Regions from separate parts of the Romboutsia lituseburensis genome, predicted to be linked through region 1. Evidence: a T-box and tRNA genes for the amino acid it is inferred to sense, from the RefSeq annotation. Region 1 holds a T-box; the other regions hold tRNA genes.
The links. A T-box is a leader RNA that pairs with one kind of tRNA and senses whether it is charged. The one in region 1 lies ahead of alaS (alanine--tRNA ligase), so its partner is inferred to be a tRNA-Ala.
Positions count from the first base shown of each region.

Region 2: it encodes a tRNA-Ala, which carries the amino acid that the T-box ahead of alaS (alanine--tRNA ligase) is inferred to sense. The anticodon was not compared.
Region 3: it encodes a tRNA-Ala, which carries the amino acid that the T-box ahead of alaS (alanine--tRNA ligase) is inferred to sense. The anticodon was not compared.
Region 4: it encodes a tRNA-Ala, which carries the amino acid that the T-box ahead of alaS (alanine--tRNA ligase) is inferred to sense. The anticodon was not compared.

Region 1 is NZ_JANQBQ010000001.1:1,559,130-1,565,238, reverse strand. It holds gene NWE74_RS07615 (RrF2 family transcriptional regulator) at 12-461, shown strand; gene nifS (cysteine desulfurase NifS) at 479-1,663, shown strand; gene nifU (Fe-S cluster assembly scaffold protein NifU) at 1,776-2,225, shown strand; gene mnmA (tRNA 2-thiouridine(34) synthase MnmA) at 2,404-3,480, shown strand; T-box leader at 3,633-3,852, shown strand; gene alaS (alanine--tRNA ligase) at 3,932-6,109, shown strand, end outside.
Region 2 is NZ_JANQBQ010000001.1:2,523,781-2,529,889, reverse strand. It holds rRNA gene NWE74_RS12460 (23S ribosomal RNA) at 1-1,614, opposite strand, end outside; tRNA gene NWE74_RS12455 (tRNA-Ala) at 1,788-1,863, opposite strand; rRNA gene NWE74_RS12450 (16S ribosomal RNA) at 1,920-3,422, opposite strand; tRNA gene NWE74_RS12445 (tRNA-Ile) at 3,555-3,631, opposite strand; tRNA gene NWE74_RS12440 (tRNA-Leu) at 3,642-3,730, opposite strand; rRNA gene rrf (5S ribosomal RNA) at 3,736-3,852, opposite strand; rRNA gene NWE74_RS12430 (23S ribosomal RNA) at 3,981-6,109, opposite strand, start outside.
Region 3 is NZ_JANQBQ010000001.1:2,925,462-2,931,570, reverse strand. It holds gene nifJ (pyruvate:ferredoxin (flavodoxin) oxidoreductase) at 1-220, opposite strand, end outside; rRNA gene rrf (5S ribosomal RNA) at 465-581, opposite strand; rRNA gene NWE74_RS14270 (23S ribosomal RNA) at 717-3,618, opposite strand; tRNA gene NWE74_RS14265 (tRNA-Ala) at 3,792-3,867, opposite strand; rRNA gene NWE74_RS14260 (16S ribosomal RNA) at 3,924-5,426, opposite strand; gene NWE74_RS14255 (HD domain-containing protein) at 5,759-6,109, opposite strand, start outside.
Region 4 is NZ_JANQBQ010000001.1:2,507,788-2,513,896, forward strand. It holds gene NWE74_RS12365 (energy-coupling factor transporter transmembrane component T family protein) at 1-272, shown strand, start outside; gene truA (tRNA pseudouridine(38-40) synthase TruA) at 284-1,015, shown strand; gene rplM (50S ribosomal protein L13) at 1,135-1,566, shown strand; gene rpsI (30S ribosomal protein S9) at 1,594-1,986, shown strand; gene cwlD (N-acetylmuramoyl-L-alanine amidase CwlD) at 2,058-2,789, shown strand; rRNA gene NWE74_RS12390 (16S ribosomal RNA) at 3,059-4,561, shown strand; tRNA gene NWE74_RS12395 (tRNA-Ala) at 4,673-4,748, shown strand; rRNA gene NWE74_RS12400 (23S ribosomal RNA) at 4,984-6,109, shown strand, end outside.

The sequences.
Region 1 (6,109 bases):
GGTGATAAAATATGAAACTATCGACTAAAGGTAGGTATGGACTTAAAGCTATGTTTGAATTGTCATTAAATCAAGAAAATGGTCCTGTACCCTTAAAATATATTGCTAAAAAGCAAAGTATCTCTGACCAATATTTAGAACAAATATTTTCGTCTTTGAAAAAATCTGGACTAGTTAAAAGTGTAAGAGGTGCTCAAGGAGGGTATCTATTAGCTAAAGAACCTAAAGATATTACTGTAGGTGATATACTAGTAGTTTTAGAAGGTCCAGTGTCTTTATCAGATTGTGTATTAGATGAAGATATATGTGAAAATTCAGACGTATGTGTAACGAAAGTAGTTTGGGAAAGAATGAAAAAGGGAATAGAGGATGTAATACACTCTATTACTCTTCAAGATATGATAAATGACTACAATAAAAACAAACTAGAAAATGATATAACAAATTTAATTATAAAGTAGATAGGGAGACGATAGAAATGGAAAAAAGAAGATTATATATGGATTATTCTGCGACAACTCCTGTTAAAAAAGAAGTATTAGATGCAATGATGCCATATTTAACAGATTATTTTGGAAATGCATCTAGTTTTCATACATTCGGAAGAGAAGCAAAAAATGCTTTAGATAAAGCTAGAGAACAAGTAGCAAATCTTGTAAATGCTAAACCAAGTGAAATATATTTCACAGCAGGTGGAACAGAAAGTGATAACTGGGCGTTAGAAGGAGTTGCTTTTGCGCATAGAGAAAAAGGAAATCATATAATAACATCAAAAATAGAACATCATGGTATACTTCATACATGTGAATATTTAGAAAAGCACCATGGATTTGAAGTAACTTATTTAGATGTTGATAGTGAAGGTAAAGTTAGTTTAGAACAACTAGAAAGTGCTATAAAAGATAATACAATATTGATAAGTATAATGTTTGCAAATAATGAAATAGGTACGGTACAACCTATAGCAGAAATAGCTAAAATAGCTAAAAAGCATAAGGTATTATTCCATACTGATGCAGTTCAAGCTGCTGGAAATATTCCTATAGATGTTAAAGAATTAGATGTAGATTTAATGAGTATGTCTTCTCATAAAATATATGGACCTAAAGGAATAGGGGCTTTATATATAAAAACAGGAACAAAATTACACACATTTGTACATGGTGGGGCTCAAGAAAGAAGAAGAAGAGCAGGAACTGAAAATATACCATCAATAGTAGGATATGGAAAAGCTGCTGAAATAGCAAAATCGAATATGGAAAATCATGTTAAGAACCTTACTGAGTTAAGAGCAAAATTAATAAATCAAATATTAGAAAAAATACCTTATACAAGAGTGAATGGTAGCTTAGATGATAGATTACCAGGTAATGTTAACTTCTCATTTGAATTTATAGAAGGAGAAGGAATATTATTAATGCTAGATATGCTAGGTATAGCTGCATCTAGTGGTTCTGCCTGTACATCAGGATCTTTAGATCCATCTCATGTTTTAATGGCTATAGGCTTACCACATGAGATAGCTCACGGATCTCTTAGACTTACAATAGGCGATTTCACAACTGAAGATGATATAGATTATATAATAGAACATTTACCAGGGGTTATAGAAAGACTAAGAAGTATGTCTCCATTATATGACCAAGCTATGAAAAATAAATAAAAAAATGATTAAGGTATATACAATTTAGGTATATATTAATCAAGAAGTAAATTGAAATTAATACACGTTTAATATAGATTAAATAGCAAGAATATTTAAGGAGGATTAGGTTATGCAATACAGTGATAAAGTTATGGAACATTTCATGAATCCAAGAAATGTTGGGGAAATAGATAATGCTAGTGGAATTGGAGAAGTAGGAAATGCTAAATGTGGAGATATAATGAGAATATATCTTGATATAGAAAATGAAATAATAAAAGATGTTAAATTCAAAACATTTGGATGTGGATCAGCTATAGCAAGTTCTTCAATGGCTACAGAAATGGTTAAAGGAAAAACTATACATGAAGCATTAGAAGTAACTAATAAAGCAGTTGCAGAAGCTTTAGATGGATTACCACCAGTTAAAATGCACTGTTCAGTTCTAGCTGAGCAAGCAATAAAAGCAGCATTAATAGATTATGCTAAAAAGAACAATATTCATATACCAGAATTAGATGGTGTAGTTATAGATGATGATCATGATCATCACCATGATATAGAGGAAGAAGAAGCTTAAGAATGATTAAGTGGTTAGAATATCCCTTTTGAGTATATACTCAAAAGGGATATTCTGTTATTATAAAGCTAAAAATAATATAAAAATAATTACTAATTTTAAAATGATTTTAAGTTTATACTTTTAAAAATAATGTAAAATATATATAATATTAGAATATAAAGAACGAGGTGATGACATGAAAAAAAGAGTAATGATCGGTATGAGTGGTGGAGTAGATAGTTCTGTTGCAGCATATTTACTAAAAGAACAAGGATATGATGTAATAGGTGTCACTATGAAGCTTTGGCAAGATGATGATGATGAGTTAATAGAGAACGAAGGTGGATGTTGCTCATTAGCAGCTGTAGAAGACGCAAGAAAAGTTGCAGATAGAATAGGCATACCTTTTTATGTACTAAATTTCAGCGAAGTATTTAAAGAAAAGGTAATAGAACCTTTTATAGATGAATATTTAAATGGAAGGACTCCAAACCCATGTATAGCTTGTAATAAACATATAAAGTTTAATGATTTCTTCAATAAAGCACGTCAAATAGGATGTGACTATGTGGCAACAGGGCACTACGCTAAGATAGAAAAGGATGAAGAAACAGGAAGATATTTATTAAAAAAATCAGTTACAGATAAAAAAGATCAAACTTATGCACTGTATAATTTAATTCAAGATCAATTAGAGCATACACTACTTCCAATAGGTGACTATGAAAAAGAAAGAGTAAGAGAGATTGCTAAAGAAATAGGAATAGATGTACACAATAAACCAGATAGTCAAGAGATATGTTTCGTAAAAGACAATGATTATGCTGGATATGTAAAAAAACACTCTAAAAAGAGAATTGAAGAAGGTTATTTTGTAGATACTAAAGGCAATGTATTAGGAAAGCATAAAGGTATAGTAAATTACACAATAGGTCAAAGAAAAGGCCTAGGAATAGCATTTGGGAAACCTATGTTTGTAGTTGATATAAATGCTAAGAAAAATACTGTTGTTTTAGGTGATAATGAAAATTTATTTAATAAAGTAGTTATAGCTAAAGATGTTAACTTTATTCCATTTGATGAAATAAACGGACCAATAAAAGTACAAGCTAAAATAAGATATTCAGCTAAGCCATCTCCAGCTATTGTATATAAAATTGATGAAAATAAAATAAAGATAGTATTTGATGAACCTCAAAGAGCTATAACAAAAGGTCAGTCTGTTGTTATGTATGATGGAGACATCGTAGTAGGTGGAGGAATAATTTGCTAATTAAATAAAAATCATAATTTTAAAATACAAATAAACTATATTTTACCTTTAAATTTAAAACAAAGTTTAAAATCTATGTAATTATGGTATTGATTAATTATATAAAATTTAGTAATATAACATATATAACTTAAGTAAAAATAAAATTAACTTTAAATACAATGATAAGAAGTAGTAAATTATTTGATGTCTTACAGAGAGAGGGAACAGGTGGAAGCCCTTAGAATAAAATAGTTGAAGCAGTCTTTGAGTATCAATTTTGAAATAATAGTATGGATTGACGGTAGTTACGTTATAGCTAAGGTTTTCCGAAGATATCATGTTTTTCATGATAATTAGGGTGGTACCGCGAATATAATCCTCGCCCCTATAAGTTTTTTATAGGCGCGGGGTTTTTTAATATAATTTTATTAAAAAATAAAAGAATTGAACATTTAGGAGGAATTTAAAAATGCAACAAATGGGATTAAACGAAATAAGAAGTAAATTTCTGAAGTTTTTTGAATCTAAAGAACATTACGTAAAAGAAAGTGCTTCTTTAGTACCACACAATGACAAAAGTTTATTACTTATAAACTCAGGAATGGCACCACTTAAAAATTATTTTGCAGGTGTTGAAGTACCACCAAGTAAAAGAATGACTACATGCCAAAAATGTATAAGAACTGGAGATATTGAAAATGTAGGAAAGACAGCTAGACATGGTACTTTCTTTGAAATGTTAGGGAACTTCTCATTTGGAGATTACTTTAAAAGAGAATCTATAAGATGGGGATGGGAATTTATTACAGAACATTTAAACATACCACAAGATAAAATATGGGTAACAGTATATGAAGAAGATGACGATTCATATGATTTATGGGCAAAAGAAATGGGATTCCCAGAAGAAAGATTAGTTAGACTAGGTAAAGATGATAACTTCTGGGAAATAGGAATAGGACCTTGTGGACCATGTTCTGAAATACATTTTGATAGAGGTCCTGAATACGGATGTGATAATCCAGACTGTAAGCCAGGATGCGATTGTGATAGATACTTAGAATTCTGGAACCATGTATTTACTCAGTTTAATAGAGACGAAGAGGGTAACTATGGTCAATTAGAACATAAGAATATAGATACAGGTATGGGACTTGAAAGAATAGCTTGTATAATGCAGGGTGTAGATACTATATTCGATGTAGATACTATAAGACATATATTAAGCACTGTTGAAAAAATGGCAGGCGTTGAATATGGAAAAGACAGCAAAACGGATGTATCAATAAGAATAATAACAGACCACATAAGAGCTGTAAGTTTCTTAGTAGCAGATGGAGTACTTCCATCAAATGAAGGTAGAGGATATGTTCTTAGAAGATTATTAAGAAGAGCTGCAAGACATGGAAAATTATTAGGAATAAAAGAAAACTTCTTATATAAATTAGTTGATGAAGTTATAAAAGTAAGTGGAGAAGCTTACCCAGAATTAGTTGAAAAAGAAAGTTATATCAAAAAAGTTATAAGAATAGAAGAAGAAAAGTTTAATGAAACAATAGAGCAAGGTATGGATATACTTGCAGGATATATAAAAGAGTTGAAATTAAATGGAGAAACTACTTTAAGTGGAGAAAATGCATTTAAATTATACGATACTTATGGATTCCCTATAGATTTAACTAAGGAAATTTTAGAAGAAGAAAACTTATCTTTAAATGAAGAATCTTTCAATGAAGAAATGGATAAGCAAAGAGAAAGAGCTAGAAGTGCCAGAGGAAATATGGATGGTGAAAGTTGGAAAGAAGATCCACTATCAAAGCTAGATGAATCAGTAGCTAGTGAATTTGATGGATATAAAGAGTTAAATGCATCTGGAATAGTAAAAGCTATTGTTAAAGATAATGAAATAGTTGAATCTGCAGAGGCAGGAGAAAAAGTTGTTCTAGTTTTAGATAAAACAACGTTCTATCCAGAAGGAGGAGGTCAAGCAGGAGATTGCGGACTTCTTACAAATGAAGCAGAAGATATAGAAATAGAAGTAATAGATACTAAAAAAGGTGCAAATAATACTATAAAACACATAGGTGTTATAAAGAGTGGAAAAGTTAACACTGGAGAAAAATTAAATACTTCAGTTAATAAAGAGGTAAGAATGGCATCAGCTAGAAATCATAGTGCAACTCATATACTTCATAGAGTATTAAAAGATGTATTAGGAGATCATGTTAATCAAGCAGGCTCTCTTGTTACTCCAGAAAGATTAAGATTTGACGTTACACACTTTGAAGCTATAACAAAAGATGAATTAAAGCTTATAGAAGAAAAAGTAAATGACGCAATACTTGCATCTTTAGAAATAAACTCTGAAAATATGAATATAAATGATGCTAGAGAAAAAGGAGCTATGGCTCTATTTGGCGAAAAGTATGGTAATGAAGTAAGAGTTGTCTCTATGGGAGACTTCTCTATAGAACTTTGTGGTGGAACTCACTTAACTAATACCTCTCAAATAGGTATGTTTAAAATATTATCTGAAGGTGGAGTAGCAGCTGGAGTAAGAAGAATAGAAGCAATAACAGGAAAAGCTGTATATAACTACTTAAATGAAAGAGAAGCTTTAATATCTAATGTATCTTTAAGTTTAAAA
Region 2 (6,109 bases), 960 kb from region 1:
TAGAGACTTTTCTCGACAGTGTGAAATCAGCTACTTCGCTACTAAATTTCGCTCCCCATCGTACCCCAGCATTATCTAGACGGATTTGCCTATCTAGACTGCCTCAGTACTTAGCCACACATAACCAACAGTGTGGTTAGCTTATCCTACTGTGTCATCCCATTTCTCAAACGCTTATTGGCGGTACAGGAATATCAACCTGTTGTCCATCACCTACGCCTTTCGGCCTCGGCTTAGGTCCCGACTAACCCAGGGCGGACGAACCTTCCCCTGGAAACCTTGGGTTTACGGCCCGTGGGATTCTCACCCACGTCTCGCTACTCATGCCAACATTCTCACTCGTATACTGTCCACATGTCCTTACGGTCATGCTTCAGCCTGCATACGAAGCTCCCCTACCCATCATAATGATGCCGTAGCTTCGGTAGTACGTTTTAGCCCCGGAAATTTTCGGCGCAGGATCACTCGACCAGTGAGCTATTACGCACTCTTTAAATGAGTGGCTGCTTCTAAGCCAACATCCTGGTTGTCTGTGCAATCCCACATCCTTTACCACTTAACGTACATTTAGGGACCTTAGCTGACGATCTGGGCTGTTGCCCTCTTGACTATGAATCTTATCACCCACAGTCTGACTCCCAAGTAAAAGAAAACGGCATTCGGAGTTTGATAGTCTTCGGTAAGTGCAATACCCCCTAGGACATTCAGTGCTCTACCTCCGTTTCTCTACGCTTGAGGCTAGCCCTAAAGCTATTTCGGGGAGAACCAGCTATCTCCGGGCTCGATTGGAATTTCACCGCTATCCACAAGTCATCCCCGAGCTTTTCAACGCTCGTGGGTTCGGTCCTCCACGAAATTTTACTTTCGCTTCAACCTGCTCATGGATAGGTCGCCCGGTTTCGGGTCTACGTCAAGTAACTTAGGTCGCCCATTTAAGACTCGCTTTCGCTACGGCTCCACACCTGAAGTGCTTAACCTTGCTACTTAACGTAACTCGTTGGCCCGTTCTACAAAAAGTACGCGGTCACACAAGAAATGTGCTCCCACAGCTTGTAAGTGCAGGGTTTCAGGTTCTATTTCACTCCCCTCCCGGGGTTCTTTTCACCTTTCCCTCACGGTACTATGCGCTATCGGTCACTAGGTAGTATTTAGGCTTGGAGGATGGTCCCTCCTGCTTCCCACAGGGTTTCACGTGTCCCGTGGTACTCTGGATCATGCTAGTAGCTTTCTCGTTTCAATTACAGGGCTATTACCTTCTATGGCGGAGCTTTCCAACTCTCTTCATTTACGATAGTGCATCCATGTTGCATGTCCGCAACCCCAACGAAGAAAACTTCATTGGTTTGGCCTTATCCGCGTTCGCTCGCCGCTACTTACGGAATCGAATTTCTTTCTTTTCCTCCAGGTACTTAGATGTTTCAGTTCCCCGGGTTCCCCTCATTAAGCTATGTATTCACTTAACAATACTTAGACATTACTCTAAGTGAGTTTCCTCATTCGGAAATCTTCGGATCAAAGTTTACGTGCAACTCCCCGAAGCTTATCGCAGCTTATCGCGTCCTTCATCGGCTCCTAGTGCCAAGGCATCCGCCCTGCACCCTTAATAACTTGACCAGTTATTAAAAGTTATCGCTACTGAACAAACTTCGTATTCACTCAGTTTATTCCAGTGCTTAAAGTTTGTAATTTTAAAGACTTTTCTTGTCGATGATATTTTTAGAAGTTATCTTCTTCATATATAAAATGATGTCATATCACTAAATGTTATACAGTTTTCAAAGTACTAATGGTGGAGATGAGGAGGATCGAACTCCTGACCCCTTGCGTGCAAGGCAAGTGCTCTCCCAGCTGAGCTACACCCCCACATTATAGAGTTTTATAAAAACTCTCAAAATTAAACAGTAGGTAATTCTCCTTAGAAAGGAGGTGATCCAGCCGCACCTTCCGATACGGCTACCTTGTTACGACTTCACCCCAGTTATTGGCTTCACCTTCGACGGACGCTTCCAAAAGGTTAGCTATCCGGCTTCGGGCGCCTCCAACTCCCGTGGTGTGACGGGCGGTGTGTACAAGACCCGGGAACGCATTCACCGCAGCATTCTGATCTGCGATTACTAGTAACTCCAGCTTCATGTAGGCGAGTTTCAGCCTACAATCCGAACTGAGAATGGCTTTAAGGGATTAGCTCCGCCTCACGACTTGGCCGCCCTCTGTACCACCCATTGTAGCACGTGTGTAGCCCTAAGCATAAGGGGCATGATGATTTGACGTCATCCCCACCTTCCTCCAGGTTATCCCTGGCAGTCCCTCTAGAGTGCCCAACTTAATGCTGGCAACTAAAGGCAAGGGTTGCGCTCGTTGCGGGACTTAACCCAACATCTCACGACACGAGCTGACGACAACCATGCACCACCTGTCACTTCTGTCCCCGAAGGGAAATCTCCGATTAGGGAGAGGTCAAAAGGATGTCAAGCTTAGGTAAGGTTCTTCGCGTTGCTTCGAATTAAACCACATGCTCCGCTACTTGTGCGGGTCCCCGTCAATTCCTTTGAGTTTCACTCTTGCGAGCGTACTTCCCAGGCGGAGTACTTAATGCGTTAGCTGCGCCACCGAGGGGGGTAACCCCCGACAGCTAGTACTCATCGTTTACGGCGTGGACTACCAGGGTATCTAATCCTGTTTGCTCCCCACGCTTTCGTGCCTCAGTGTCAGTTACAGTCCAGAGAGCCGCCTTCGCAACTGGTATTCCTCCTAATATCTACGCATTTCACCGCTACACTAGGAATTCTACTCTCCTCTCCTGCACTCAAGTCTCTTAGTTTCAAAAGCTTACTACGGTTGAGCCGTAGCCTTTCACTTCTGACTTAAGAAACCACCTACGCACCCTTTACGCCCAGTAATTCCGGATAACGCTAGCCCCCTACGTATTACCGCGGCTGCTGGCACGTAGTTAGCCGGGGCTTCCTCCTCAAGTACCGTCATTATCTTCCTTGAGGACAGAGCTTTACGACCCGAAGGCCTTCATCGCTCACGCGGCGTTGCTGCATCAGGCTTTCGCCCATTGTGCAATATTCCCCACTGCTGCCTCCCGTAGGAGTTTGGACCGTGTCTCAGTTCCAATGTGGCCGATCACCCTCTCAGGTCGGCTACTGATCGTCGCCTTGGTAAGCCGTTACCTTACCAACTAGCTAATCAGACGCGGGTCCATCCTGTACCGCCGGAGCTTTGATACTTCTACCATGCGATAAAAGTATGTTATCCCGTATTAGCATACCTTTCGGTATGTTATCCGTGTGTACAGGGCAGGTTACCCACGCGTTACTCACCCGTCCGCCGCTCTCTTCCGAAGAAGATCGCTCGACTTGCATGTGTTAGGCACGCCGCCAGCGTTCATCCTGAGCCAGGATCAAACTCTCAAATAAAAGTTGTCCATTGCTCAGCTAATCATTATCTGAATATCTGGCTTGGTTGTTTGTGTTTAATTCTATAAAGAATTATGTTTGTTTCTATAAATTAACCTACTGTTTAATTTTCAAAGTTCTTAAGTATATATTTGGTGGACCATCAGGGACTCGAACCCCAGACCTACCGGTTATGAGCCGGGCGCTCTAACCAACTGAGCTAATGGTCCAAATATATAATGGTGCCGAAGACCGGAATCGAACCGGTACGAGAGGTAAGTCCCGCAGGATTTTAAGTCCTGTGCGTCTGCCAGTTCCGCCACTTCGGCACATCACGTGGCTACGTCTTACTCTCCCAGGGGGTCGCCCCCCAAGTACCATCAGCGCTAAAGAGCTTAACTTCTGTGTTCGGAATGGGAACAGGTGTATCCTCTTTGCTATAATAACCACATAATTTTAAGTTGTTGTCCCTTAGGACAAGTATTATATTAACATTTTCAATTTAAAATGTCAATGCTTTTTTCAAAGTTTTTTATTAATACTTTGAAAACTGTATATCATTTAGAATGAATCATTTTGTTGGTCAAGTCCTCGACCTATTAGTATCGATAAGCTAAATACATTACTGCACTTACACCTTCGACCTATCAACCAGGTAGTCTTCCTGGGGTCTTACCCTTACGGTGGGAAATCTTATCTTGAAGTTGGCTTCGCGCTTAGATGCTTTCAGCGCTTATCCATTCCGTACATAGCTACCCAGCCATGCCCTTGGCAGAACAACTGGTACACCAGAGGTACGTCCATCCCGGTCCTCTCGTACTAAGGACAGGTCTCCTCAAATTTCCTACGCCTGCGACGGATAGGGACCGAACTGTCTCACGACGTTCTGAACCCAGCTCGCGTACCACTTTAATGGGCGAACAGCCCAACCCTTGGGACCTACTACAGCCCCAGGATGTGATGAGCCGACATCGAGGTGCCAAACCTCCCCGTCGATGTGGACTCTTGGGGGAGATAAGCCTGTTATCCCCAGGGTAGCTTTTATCCGTTGAGCGATGGCCCTTCCATGCGGTACCACCGGATCACTAAGTCCGACTTTCGTCCTTGCTCGACCTGTATGTCTTGCAATCAAGCTTCCTTTTGCCTTTGCACTCTTCGCACGATTTCCGACCGTGCTGAGGAAACCTTTGAGCGCCTCCGTTACTTTTTAGGAGGCGACCGCCCCAGTCAAACTGCCCACCTGACGGTGTCCCAAGACCTGATTCAAGGCCTATGGTTAGGATCCCAGTACTACAAGGGTGGTATCCCAAGGATGACTCCACACAAACTGGCGTTCATGCTTCATAGTCTCCCACCTATCCTGTACATGTAGTACCAAGACCCAACGTCAAGCTACAGTAAAGCTCCATGGGGTCTTTCCGTCCTGTCGCAGGTACCCGGCATCTTCACCGGGATTACAATTTCACCGAGTCTATTGTTGAGACAGTGCCCAAATCGTTACGCCTTTCGTGCGGGTCGGAACTTACCCGACAAGGAATTTCGCTACCTTAGGACCGTTATAGTTACGGCCGCCGTTTACTGGGGCTTAAGTTCACTGCTTCGGATTGCTCCTGACAGATCCCCTTAACCTTCCAGCACCGGGCAGGCGTCAGCTCCTATACATCGTCTTGCGACTTAGCAGAAACCTGTGTTTTTGGTAAACAGTCGCTTGGGCCTATTCTCTGCGGCCATCCAAAGGATGGCACCCCTTCTCCCTAAGTTACGGGGTCATTTTGCCGAGTTCCTTAACAATAGTTCTCTCGCTGGCCTTAGGATACTCTCCTCACCCACCTGTGTCGGTTTACGGTACGGGCGCCTTTAAACTCGATAGAGACTTTTCTCGACAGTGTGAAATCAGCTACTTCGCTACTAAATTTCGCTCCCCATCGTACCCCAGCATTATCTAGACGGATTTGCCTATCTAGACTGCCTCAGTACTTAGCCACACATAACCAACAGTGTGGTTAGCTTATCCTACTGTGTCATCCCATTTCTCAAACGCTTATTGGCGGTACAGGAATATCAACCTGTTGTCCATCACCTACGCCTTTCGGCCTCGGCTTAGGTCCCGACTAACCCAGGGCGGACGAACCTTCCCCTGGAAACCTTGGGTTTACGGCCCGTGGGATTCTCACCCACGTCTCGCTACTCATGCCAACATTCTCACTCGTATACTGTCCACATGTCCTTACGGTCATGCTTCAGCCTGCATACGAAGCTCCCCTACCCATCATAATGATGCCGTAGCTTCGGTAGTACGTTTTAGCCCCGGAAATTTTCGGCGCAGGATCACTCGACCAGTGAGCTATTACGCACTCTTTAAATGAGTGGCTGCTTCTAAGCCAACATCCTGGTTGTCTGTGCAATCCCACATCCTTTACCACTTAACGTACATTTAGGGACCTTAGCTGACGATCTGGGCTGTTGCCCTCTTGACTATGAATCTTATCACCCACAGTCTGACTCCCAAGTAAAAGAAAACGGCATTCGGAGTTTGATAGTCTTCGGTAAGTGCAATACCCCCTAGGACATTCAGTGCTCTACCTCCGTTTCTCTACGCTTGAGGCTAGCCCTAAAGCTATTTCGGGGAGAACCAGCTATCTCCGGGCTCGATTGGAATTTCACCGCTATCCACAAGTCATCCCCGAGCTTTTCAACGCTCGTGGGTT
Region 3 (6,109 bases), 1.4 Mb from region 1:
ACCCATGAAATGCACCTGCTGCACCTGCCTCAGATTGCATTTCTACTACATTTACCTTTTGATTAAAAATATTTTTTAGACCTTGAGCTGCCCATTCATCAACTGATTCTGCCATATTTGATGATGGTGTTATTGGGAATATTGCTGCAACATCAGTGAATGCATATGCAACATGAGCTGCTGCAGTATTTCCATCAATAGTTTTAATTATTTTTGCCATAATGCTTCTCCTTCTATGTAAATAATATAAGTTTACCTACTTATCATTTTTTCCATAAAGGTCATTTAATACTCATACTTTATAAAATTTATTTTTTATTCAAATATAATAATATAAATAAAAAAAGATGAACACTTTATTCTATATAATATTAAATTTATTCTTATCACATTAATTGTTTGCAAAAAAAATAACTAGAAATTATCTAGTTATTTTTAAGTAAATTAATAAAATAAAAAAGATTACGTGGCTACGTCTTACTCTCCCAGGGGGTCGCCCCCCAAGTACCATCAGCGCTAAAGAGCTTAACTTCTGTGTTCGGAATGGGAACAGGTGTATCCTCTTTGCTATAATAACCACATAATCTTTATTTTTAGAGTTAATACTCTGAAAACTGTATACCATTTAGATTGAATCATTTATTTTAGCAACCGAAATCTACCTTATTAAATATATAATAATGATTTGGTTGGCGATATAAACCTTTAGGTTTATTTTGGTCAAGTCCTCGACCTATTAGTATCGATAAGCTAAATACATTACTGCACTTACACCTTCGACCTATCAACCAGGTAGTCTTCCTGGGGTCTTACCCTTACGGTGGGAAATCTTATCTTGAAGTTGGCTTCGCGCTTAGATGCTTTCAGCGCTTATCCATTCCGTACATAGCTACCCAGCCATGCCCTTGGCAGAACAACTGGTACACCAGAGGTACGTCCATCCCGGTCCTCTCGTACTAAGGACAGGTCTCCTCAAATTTCCTACGCCTGCGACGGATAGGGACCGAACTGTCTCACGACGTTCTGAACCCAGCTCGCGTACCACTTTAATGGGCGAACAGCCCAACCCTTGGGACCTACTACAGCCCCAGGATGTGATGAGCCGACATCGAGGTGCCAAACCTCCCCGTCGATGTGGACTCTTGGGGGAGATAAGCCTGTTATCCCCAGGGTAGCTTTTATCCGTTGAGCGATGGCCCTTCCATGCGGTACCACCGGATCACTAAGTCCGACTTTCGTCCTTGCTCGACCTGTATGTCTTGCAATCAAGCTTCCTTTTGCCTTTGCACTCTTCGCACGATTTCCGACCGTGCTGAGGAAACCTTTGAGCGCCTCCGTTACTTTTTAGGAGGCGACCGCCCCAGTCAAACTGCCCACCTGACGGTGTCCCAAGACCTGATTCAAGGCCTATGGTTAGGATCCCAGTACTACAAGGGTGGTATCCCAAGGATGACTCCACACAAACTGGCGTTCATGCTTCATAGTCTCCCACCTATCCTGTACATGTAGTACCAAGACCCAACGTCAAGCTACAGTAAAGCTCCATGGGGTCTTTCCGTCCTGTCGCAGGTACCCGGCATCTTCACCGGGATTACAATTTCACCGAGTCTATTGTTGAGACAGTGCCCAAATCGTTACGCCTTTCGTGCGGGTCGGAACTTACCCGACAAGGAATTTCGCTACCTTAGGACCGTTATAGTTACGGCCGCCGTTTACTGGGGCTTAAGTTCACTGCTTCGGATTGCTCCTGACAGATCCCCTTAACCTTCCAGCACCGGGCAGGCGTCAGCTCCTATACATCGTCTTGCGACTTAGCAGAAACCTGTGTTTTTGGTAAACAGTCGCTTGGGCCTATTCTCTGCGGCCATCCAAAGGATGGCACCCCTTCTCCCTAAGTTACGGGGTCATTTTGCCGAGTTCCTTAACAATAGTTCTCTCGCTGGCCTTAGGATACTCTCCTCACCCACCTGTGTCGGTTTACGGTACGGGCGCCTTTAAACTCGATAGAGACTTTTCTCGACAGTGTGAAATCAGCTACTTCGCTACTAAATTTCGCTCCCCATCGTACCCCAGCATTATCTAGACGGATTTGCCTATCTAGACTGCCTCAGTACTTAGCCACACATAACCAACAGTGTGGTTAGCTTATCCTACTGTGTCATCCCATTTCTCAAACGCTTATTGGCGGTACAGGAATATCAACCTGTTGTCCATCACCTACGCCTTTCGGCCTCGGCTTAGGTCCCGACTAACCCAGGGCGGACGAACCTTCCCCTGGAAACCTTGGGTTTACGGCCCGTGGGATTCTCACCCACGTCTCGCTACTCATGCCAACATTCTCACTCGTATACTGTCCACATGTCCTTACGGTCATGCTTCAGCCTGCATACGAAGCTCCCCTACCCATCATAATGATGCCGTAGCTTCGGTAGTACGTTTTAGCCCCGGAAATTTTCGGCGCAGGATCACTCGACCAGTGAGCTATTACGCACTCTTTAAATGAGTGGCTGCTTCTAAGCCAACATCCTGGTTGTCTGTGCAATCCCACATCCTTTACCACTTAACGTACATTTAGGGACCTTAGCTGACGATCTGGGCTGTTGCCCTCTTGACTATGAATCTTATCACCCACAGTCTGACTCCCAAGTAAAAGAAAACGGCATTCGGAGTTTGATAGTCTTCGGTAAGTGCAATACCCCCTAGGACATTCAGTGCTCTACCTCCGTTTCTCTACGCTTGAGGCTAGCCCTAAAGCTATTTCGGGGAGAACCAGCTATCTCCGGGCTCGATTGGAATTTCACCGCTATCCACAAGTCATCCCCGAGCTTTTCAACGCTCGTGGGTTCGGTCCTCCACGAAATTTTACTTTCGCTTCAACCTGCTCATGGATAGGTCGCCCGGTTTCGGGTCTACGTCAAGTAACTTAGGTCGCCCATTTAAGACTCGCTTTCGCTACGGCTCCACACCTGAAGTGCTTAACCTTGCTACTTAACGTAACTCGTTGGCCCGTTCTACAAAAAGTACGCGGTCACACAAGAAATGTGCTCCCACAGCTTGTAAGTGCAGGGTTTCAGGTTCTATTTCACTCCCCTCCCGGGGTTCTTTTCACCTTTCCCTCACGGTACTATGCGCTATCGGTCACTAGGTAGTATTTAGGCTTGGAGGATGGTCCCTCCTGCTTCCCACAGGGTTTCACGTGTCCCGTGGTACTCTGGATCATGCTAGTAGCTTTCTCGTTTCAATTACAGGGCTATTACCTTCTATGGCGGAGCTTTCCAACTCTCTTCATTTACGATAGTGCATCCATGTTGCATGTCCGCAACCCCAACGAAGAAAACTTCATTGGTTTGGCCTTATCCGCGTTCGCTCGCCGCTACTTACGGAATCGAATTTCTTTCTTTTCCTCCAGGTACTTAGATGTTTCAGTTCCCCGGGTTCCCCTCATTAAGCTATGTATTCACTTAACAATACTTAGACATTACTCTAAGTGAGTTTCCTCATTCGGAAATCTTCGGATCAAAGTTTACGTGCAACTCCCCGAAGCTTATCGCAGCTTATCGCGTCCTTCATCGGCTCCTAGTGCCAAGGCATCCGCCCTGCACCCTTAATAACTTGACCAGTTATTAAAAGTTATCGCTACTGAACAAACTTCGTATTCACTCAGTTTATTCCAGTGCTTAAAGTTTGTAATTTTAAAGACTTTTCTTGTCGATGATATTTTTAGAAGTTATCTTCTTCATATATAAAATGATGTCATATCACTAAATGTTATACAGTTTTCAAAGTACTAATGGTGGAGATGAGGAGGATCGAACTCCTGACCCCTTGCGTGCAAGGCAAGTGCTCTCCCAGCTGAGCTACACCCCCACATTATAGAGTTTTATAAAAACTCTCAAAATTAAACAGTAGGTAATTCTCCTTAGAAAGGAGGTGATCCAGCCGCACCTTCCGATACGGCTACCTTGTTACGACTTCACCCCAGTTATTGGCTTCACCTTCGACGGACGCTTCCAAAAGGTTAGCTATCCGGCTTCGGGCGCCTCCAACTCCCGTGGTGTGACGGGCGGTGTGTACAAGACCCGGGAACGCATTCACCGCAGCATTCTGATCTGCGATTACTAGTAACTCCAGCTTCATGTAGGCGAGTTTCAGCCTACAATCCGAACTGAGAATGGCTTTAAGGGATTAGCTCCGCCTCACGACTTGGCCGCCCTCTGTACCACCCATTGTAGCACGTGTGTAGCCCTAAGCATAAGGGGCATGATGATTTGACGTCATCCCCACCTTCCTCCAGGTTATCCCTGGCAGTCCCTCTAGAGTGCCCAACTTAATGCTGGCAACTAAAGGCAAGGGTTGCGCTCGTTGCGGGACTTAACCCAACATCTCACGACACGAGCTGACGACAACCATGCACCACCTGTCACTTCTGTCCCCGAAGGGAAATCTCCGATTAGGGAGAGGTCAAAAGGATGTCAAGCTTAGGTAAGGTTCTTCGCGTTGCTTCGAATTAAACCACATGCTCCGCTACTTGTGCGGGTCCCCGTCAATTCCTTTGAGTTTCACTCTTGCGAGCGTACTTCCCAGGCGGAGTACTTAATGCGTTAGCTGCGCCACCGAGGGGGGTAACCCCCGACAGCTAGTACTCATCGTTTACGGCGTGGACTACCAGGGTATCTAATCCTGTTTGCTCCCCACGCTTTCGTGCCTCAGTGTCAGTTACAGTCCAGAGAGCCGCCTTCGCAACTGGTATTCCTCCTAATATCTACGCATTTCACCGCTACACTAGGAATTCTACTCTCCTCTCCTGCACTCAAGTCTCTTAGTTTCAAAAGCTTACTACGGTTGAGCCGTAGCCTTTCACTTCTGACTTAAGAAACCACCTACGCACCCTTTACGCCCAGTAATTCCGGATAACGCTAGCCCCCTACGTATTACCGCGGCTGCTGGCACGTAGTTAGCCGGGGCTTCCTCCTCAAGTACCGTCATTATCTTCCTTGAGGACAGAGCTTTACGACCCGAAGGCCTTCATCGCTCACGCGGCGTTGCTGCATCAGGCTTTCGCCCATTGTGCAATATTCCCCACTGCTGCCTCCCGTAGGAGTTTGGACCGTGTCTCAGTTCCAATGTGGCCGATCACCCTCTCAGGTCGGCTACTGATCGTCGCCTTGGTAAGCCGTTACCTTACCAACTAGCTAATCAGACGCGGGTCCATCCTGTACCGCCGGAGCTTTGATACTTCTACCATGCGATAAAAGTATGTTATCCCGTATTAGCATACCTTTCGGTATGTTATCCGTGTGTACAGGGCAGGTTACCCACGCGTTACTCACCCGTCCGCCGCTCTCTTCCGAAGAAGATCGCTCGACTTGCATGTGTTAGGCACGCCGCCAGCGTTCATCCTGAGCCAGGATCAAACTCTCAAATAAAAGTTGTCCATTGCTCAGCTAATCATTATCTGAATATCTGGCTTGGTTGTTTGTGTTTAATTCTATAAAGAATTATTTTGTTTCTATAAATTAACCTACTGTTTAATTTTCAAAGTTCTTATTTTGTCCTGCTTTTAAGGACAGTTATAACTATATCACCTTTATTTTTTTATGTCAACACTTTTTATATTTATTTTTAATTTCAATTATATGAACTATAAATCCAAAAGGCTCTACCTATCTATATGATAGAGGCTTCGAATTAAATATAAATTTATTTACTTAGCATTTAATTATTTTTATAAAAGCTCCTTTTTTACAACGCTCTAGTGCTATTTTATTTTTTTTTGGATTTTTTTAGAAATACTAGAAGCTCTCACTGCCTTGCCATCTATAAGTACCATAGGATCTATTAATCTTATTTTCTGAGTTTGATGTATATCATAATTTAATTCATTATATTCTACATGTATACCTTCATGTATTTTAGATATTAACTCTAATATTTCTTTATTCTGAGTCTTTTTCAACTTATTAAGTAAAATTTCATCATCAGTTTCTAAGTCATTTTTATTTATTTCACCACTACTCAAAGCTTTTTGTATTGCTTTTGATAGTATTTGATTCGAATATACATTTAATGGATTCATAAAGAAATCTATTACCTCTTTATAGTATGTCTC
Region 4 (6,109 bases), 950 kb from region 1:
AAATAATGAAAGCTCAAATGTCAAGAGGTGCAGATTTTGAAAGTAAAAATCTTATAAGTAGAGCTAAGAATTTAGTTCCACTATTAGTACCTTTGTTTGTAAGTGCATTTAGGAGAGCTGATGAGCTTGCTATGGCGATGGAAGCTAGATGCTATAGAGGTGGGTACAATAGAACTAAAATGAAAGAAGCTGTAATTAGTAAGATAGACTATGTAGCAAGTAGTATACTGGCTATATATTTGGTTATAATTATAGCTACGAGATTTATATAAAGAGGTAAATGATGAGAAATTTAAAAGTTACTATACAATACAATGGCAAGAACTATTGTGGATGGCAAAAACAACCCGATTCTTTAGGTATACAAGGTACAATTGAGAATGCTATTTATGAAATAACTAAAGAGAAGATAAAAATAACAGGTTCTGGTAGAACTGATGCAGGTGTACATGCATTAGGACAGGTTGCTAATTTTAAGTTAGAATCAACAATACCAGCACAAAAGCTTCCAAATGCATTAAATGCTAAACTACCTAAAGATATATCAATAATAGATTGTATCGAAGTAGATGAAGAATTTCATTCTAGGTATAGTGCTAAACGAAAAAGATATAGGTATTTAATTTATAATAATTCTTATAGAAATCCTATATACAAAGATATATCATATCATGTAAAATATGATTTAGATTTTGAAAAAATGTGTGAAGAAGCTAAAAGCTTAATTGGAGAACATGATTTTAAAGGATTTATGAGCTCTGGTTCTTCTGTCAATGATACTATTAGAACTATTTATGACATTACACTACAAAAACAAGATAACTTAATAATTTTAGAAGTAGAAGGTAATGGATTTTTATATAATATGGTAAGAATAATAGTAGGGACGTTAGTTGATATAGGCAGAGGAAGGATAAAAGAAAGCTTAAAAAATATAATTGACTCGAAGGAAAGAGGTATGTGCGGTCATACTGCACCAGCTCATGGATTATTTCTCAAAAAAGTTGATTATTAGCTTGACACACCAGGGGCCATGTATTAAAATGAATTAGAGTGTGTTAATAAGTCCACTTGCCCCGGACTTGACATAAACGGTAAAATTTTTATATGAAAATAAGTTAAGGAGGGACAACTATGAAAAGTTATATAGCTAAGCCAGCTGATGTACAAAGAAAATGGTACATCGTTGATGCTGAAGGAAAAACATTAGGTCGTTTAGCAACTGAAATAGCGACAGTATTAAGAGGAAAGCACAAGGTTACTTTCACTCCACACGTTGACGGAGGAGATTTCGTTGTTGTTGTGAATGCAGAGAAGGTAGTTTTAACAGGAAAGAAATTAGATCAAAAAATGTACAGATACCACACAGGATATGTAGGTGGATTAAAAGAAATAACTTACAGAGAAATGATGGCTAAGAAGCCTGAGGAAGTAGTTTCTCATGCAGTAAGCGGTATGTTATGTAAGAACAAATTAAGAAGCAGAATGATGACTAGATTAAGAGTATTCGCAGGAGCAAACCATGATCATGCAGCTCAAAATCCAGAAGTTTTAAACTTTAAATAATAATTACGGGTGAAAGGAGGAGTTATCATGGCTAACGTTCAATATTACGGAACTGGAAGAAGAAAGCACTCTGTTGCTAGAGTAAGATTAGTTGCAGGTGAAGGAAATATAGTAGTAAATGGAAGAAATGTTGAAGAATACTTCAACTACGAAACATTAATAAGAGATGTTAAGCAACCATTAGTGTTAACTAACAACGAAACTAAGTACGATGTTATAGTAAAGGTTGAAGGTGGAGGATTCACTGGACAAGCTGGAGCTATAAGACATGGTATATCTAGAGCTTTATTAAAGGCTGATGCTGAGTTAAGAGGAGACTTAAAGAAAGAAGGATTCTTAACTAGAGATGCTAGAATGAAGGAAAGAAAGAAATACGGATTAAAGGCAGCAAGAAGAGCTCCACAATTCTCAAAGAGATAATTTTATATGTTTGTACAAAGACTTTGGAATATTCCAAAGTCTTTTTTAATATAAATGTACAGGGTGATATTGTGAGAAAGTACATAAAACATATAATTTTTGGGTCTATAGCATTAATATTAGTAGCGGTATCAATATTTGAAATAAAAAATGTATCGGAAGATGTTATGGAGTACATGCCGGTAACTAACAAAACTATAATAATAGATGCCGGTCATGGTGGAATAGACCCTGGAACTTTAAATGAAGATAAGACTATAAAAGAAAAAGATATAAATTTAGCTATCGCACAAAAGTTAAGGGAACTGTTAGAGTCTAGTGGAGCGCTCGTAATACTAACAAGGGAAGATGATAGTAGTTTGTATCAAGAAGATGGAAATAAGACAACAAGACAAAAATATAATGAAAATCTTAAAAATAGAAAAAAAATAATAGATGAGTCTAACGCAGATATGTTTGTATCGATACATATGAATGCCTTGAGTGGAAATGGTGCTTCTAAATATTATGGTGCTCAAACTTTTTATCCTAAAGGAAAAGAAGATTCGGTTCAATTATCTAAATACATACAGCAAGAATTAAAGAGAGTTGTTGATAAAACAAATAATAGAGAAATAAAGCCAAGAGATGATATATACTTATTGAAAGAAAATAAAATACCTTCAGTATTAATAGAATGTGGTTTTTTATCTAATGAAAAAGAAGCTAAACTATTAACTGATGAGAAGTATCAAGAGAAGATAGCGTGGTCTGTATATGTAGGAGTACAAAAATATTTTAGCGAAAATATGAATAATAATTAAAAAAAAGAGAAAAATAGGTTATGTCAGGATATTTAATATATTCCTGATAAAACCTATTTTTAATTTATTAGTAAAAATAAAAATAGAAAAAAATGTTGACTTAGTAAAAAATAGGTGTTATTATTAAATAGTTCTCAAAAGAGAGCATAAGAACTTTGAAAATTAAACAGTAGGTTAATTTATAGAAACAAACATAATTCTTTATAGAATTAAACACAAACAACCAAGCCAGATATTCAGATAATGATTAGCTGAGCAATGGACAACTTTTATTTGAGAGTTTGATCCTGGCTCAGGATGAACGCTGGCGGCGTGCCTAACACATGCAAGTCGAGCGATCTTCTTCGGAAGAGAGCGGCGGACGGGTGAGTAACGCGTGGGTAACCTGCCCTGTACACACGGATAACATACCGAAAGGTATGCTAATACGGGATAACATACTTTTATCGCATGGTAGAAGTATCAAAGCTCCGGCGGTACAGGATGGACCCGCGTCTGATTAGCTAGTTGGTAAGGTAACGGCTTACCAAGGCGACGATCAGTAGCCGACCTGAGAGGGTGATCGGCCACATTGGAACTGAGACACGGTCCAAACTCCTACGGGAGGCAGCAGTGGGGAATATTGCACAATGGGCGAAAGCCTGATGCAGCAACGCCGCGTGAGCGATGAAGGCCTTCGGGTCGTAAAGCTCTGTCCTCAAGGAAGATAATGACGGTACTTGAGGAGGAAGCCCCGGCTAACTACGTGCCAGCAGCCGCGGTAATACGTAGGGGGCTAGCGTTATCCGGAATTACTGGGCGTAAAGGGTGCGTAGGTGGTTTCTTAAGTCAGAAGTGAAAGGCTACGGCTCAACCGTAGTAAGCTTTTGAAACTAAGAGACTTGAGTGCAGGAGAGGAGAGTAGAATTCCTAGTGTAGCGGTGAAATGCGTAGATATTAGGAGGAATACCAGTTGCGAAGGCGGCTCTCTGGACTGTAACTGACACTGAGGCACGAAAGCGTGGGGAGCAAACAGGATTAGATACCCTGGTAGTCCACGCCGTAAACGATGAGTACTAGCTGTCGGGGGTTACCCCCCTCGGTGGCGCAGCTAACGCATTAAGTACTCCGCCTGGGAAGTACGCTCGCAAGAGTGAAACTCAAAGGAATTGACGGGGACCCGCACAAGTAGCGGAGCATGTGGTTTAATTCGAAGCAACGCGAAGAACCTTACCTAAGCTTGACATCCTTTTGACCTCTCCCTAATCGGAGATTTCCCTTCGGGGACAGAAGTGACAGGTGGTGCATGGTTGTCGTCAGCTCGTGTCGTGAGATGTTGGGTTAAGTCCCGCAACGAGCGCAACCCTTGCCTTTAGTTGCCAGCATTAAGTTGGGCACTCTAGAGGGACTGCCAGGGATAACCTGGAGGAAGGTGGGGATGACGTCAAATCATCATGCCCCTTATGCTTAGGGCTACACACGTGCTACAATGGGTGGTACAGAGGGCGGCCAAGTCGTGAGGCGGAGCTAATCCCTTAAAGCCATTCTCAGTTCGGATTGTAGGCTGAAACTCGCCTACATGAAGCTGGAGTTACTAGTAATCGCAGATCAGAATGCTGCGGTGAATGCGTTCCCGGGTCTTGTACACACCGCCCGTCACACCACGGGAGTTGGAGGCGCCCGAAGCCGGATAGCTAACCTTTTGGAAGCGTCCGTCGAAGGTGAAGCCAATAACTGGGGTGAAGTCGTAACAAGGTAGCCGTATCGGAAGGTGCGGCTGGATCACCTCCTTTCTAAGGAGAATTGCCTACTGTTTAATTTTGAGAGTTTTTATAAAAAAATAAAAATTCTTATTGACAAAAAATGACTTAGATAGTAAAATATCTACTGTCGAAAAATAGTATGGGGGTGTAGCTCAGCTGGGAGAGCACTTGCCTTGCACGCAAGGGGTCAGGAGTTCGATCCTCCTCATCTCCACCATTAGTACTTTAAGCAACGGAATAAGTTGAGCGTATGCGAAAATTATTCGTTGGCGATGTACTTTAGTACTTTGAAAACTGTATAACATTTAGTGATATGACATCATTTTATATATGAAGAAGATAACTTTTAAAAATATCATCGACAAGAAAAGTCTTTAAAATTACAAACTTTAAGCACTGGAATAAACTGAGTGAATACGAAGTTTGTTCAGTAGCGATAACTTTTAATAACTGGTCAAGTTATTAAGGGTGCAGGGCGGATGCCTTGGCACTAGGAGCCGATGAAGGACGCGATAAGCTGCGATAAGCTTCGGGGAGTTGCACGTAAACTTTGATCCGAAGATTTCCGAATGAGGAAACTCACTTAGAGTAATGTCTAAGTATTGTTAAGTGAATACATAGCTTAATGAGGGGAACCCGGGGAACTGAAACATCTAAGTACCTGGAGGAAAAGAAAGAAATTCGATTCCGTAAGTAGCGGCGAGCGAACGCGGATAAGGCCAAACCAATGAAGTTTTCTTCGTTGGGGTTGCGGACATGCAACATGGATGCACTATCGTAAATGAAGAGAGTTGGAAAGCTCCGCCATAGAAGGTAATAGCCCTGTAATTGAAACGAGAAAGCTACTAGCATGATCCAGAGTACCACGGGACACGTGAAACCCTGTGGGAAGCAGGAGGGACCATCCTCCAAGCCTAAATACTACCTAGTGACCGATAGCGCATAGTACCGTGAGGGAAAGGTGAAAAGAACCCCGGGAGGGGAGTGAAATAGAACCTGAAACCCTGCACTTACAAGCTGTGGGAGCACATTTCTTGTGTGACCGCGTACTTTTTGTAGAACGGGCCAACGAGTTACGTTAAGTAGCAAGGTTAAGCACTTCAGGTGTGGAGCCGTAGCGAAAGCGAGTCTTAAATGGGCGACCTAAGTTACTTGACGTAGACCCGAAACCGGGCGACCTATCCATGAGCAGGTTGAAGCGAAAGTAAAATTTCGTGGAGGACCGAACCCACGAGCGTTGAAAAGCTCGGGGATGACTTGTGGATAGCGGTGAAATTCCAATCGAGCCCGGAGATAGCTGGTTCTCCCCGAAATAGCTTTAGGGCTAGCCTCAAGCGTAGAGAAACGGAGGTAGAGCACTGAATGTCCTAGGGGGTATTGCACTTACCGAAGACTATCAAACTCCGAATGCCGTTTTCTTTTACTTGGGAGTCAGACTGTGGGTGATAAGATTCATAGTCAAGAGGGCAACAGCCCAGATCGTCAGCTAAGGTCCCTAAATGTACGTTAAGTGGTAAAGGATGTGGGATTGCACAGACAACCAGGATGTTGGCTTAGAAGCAGCCACTCATTTAAAGA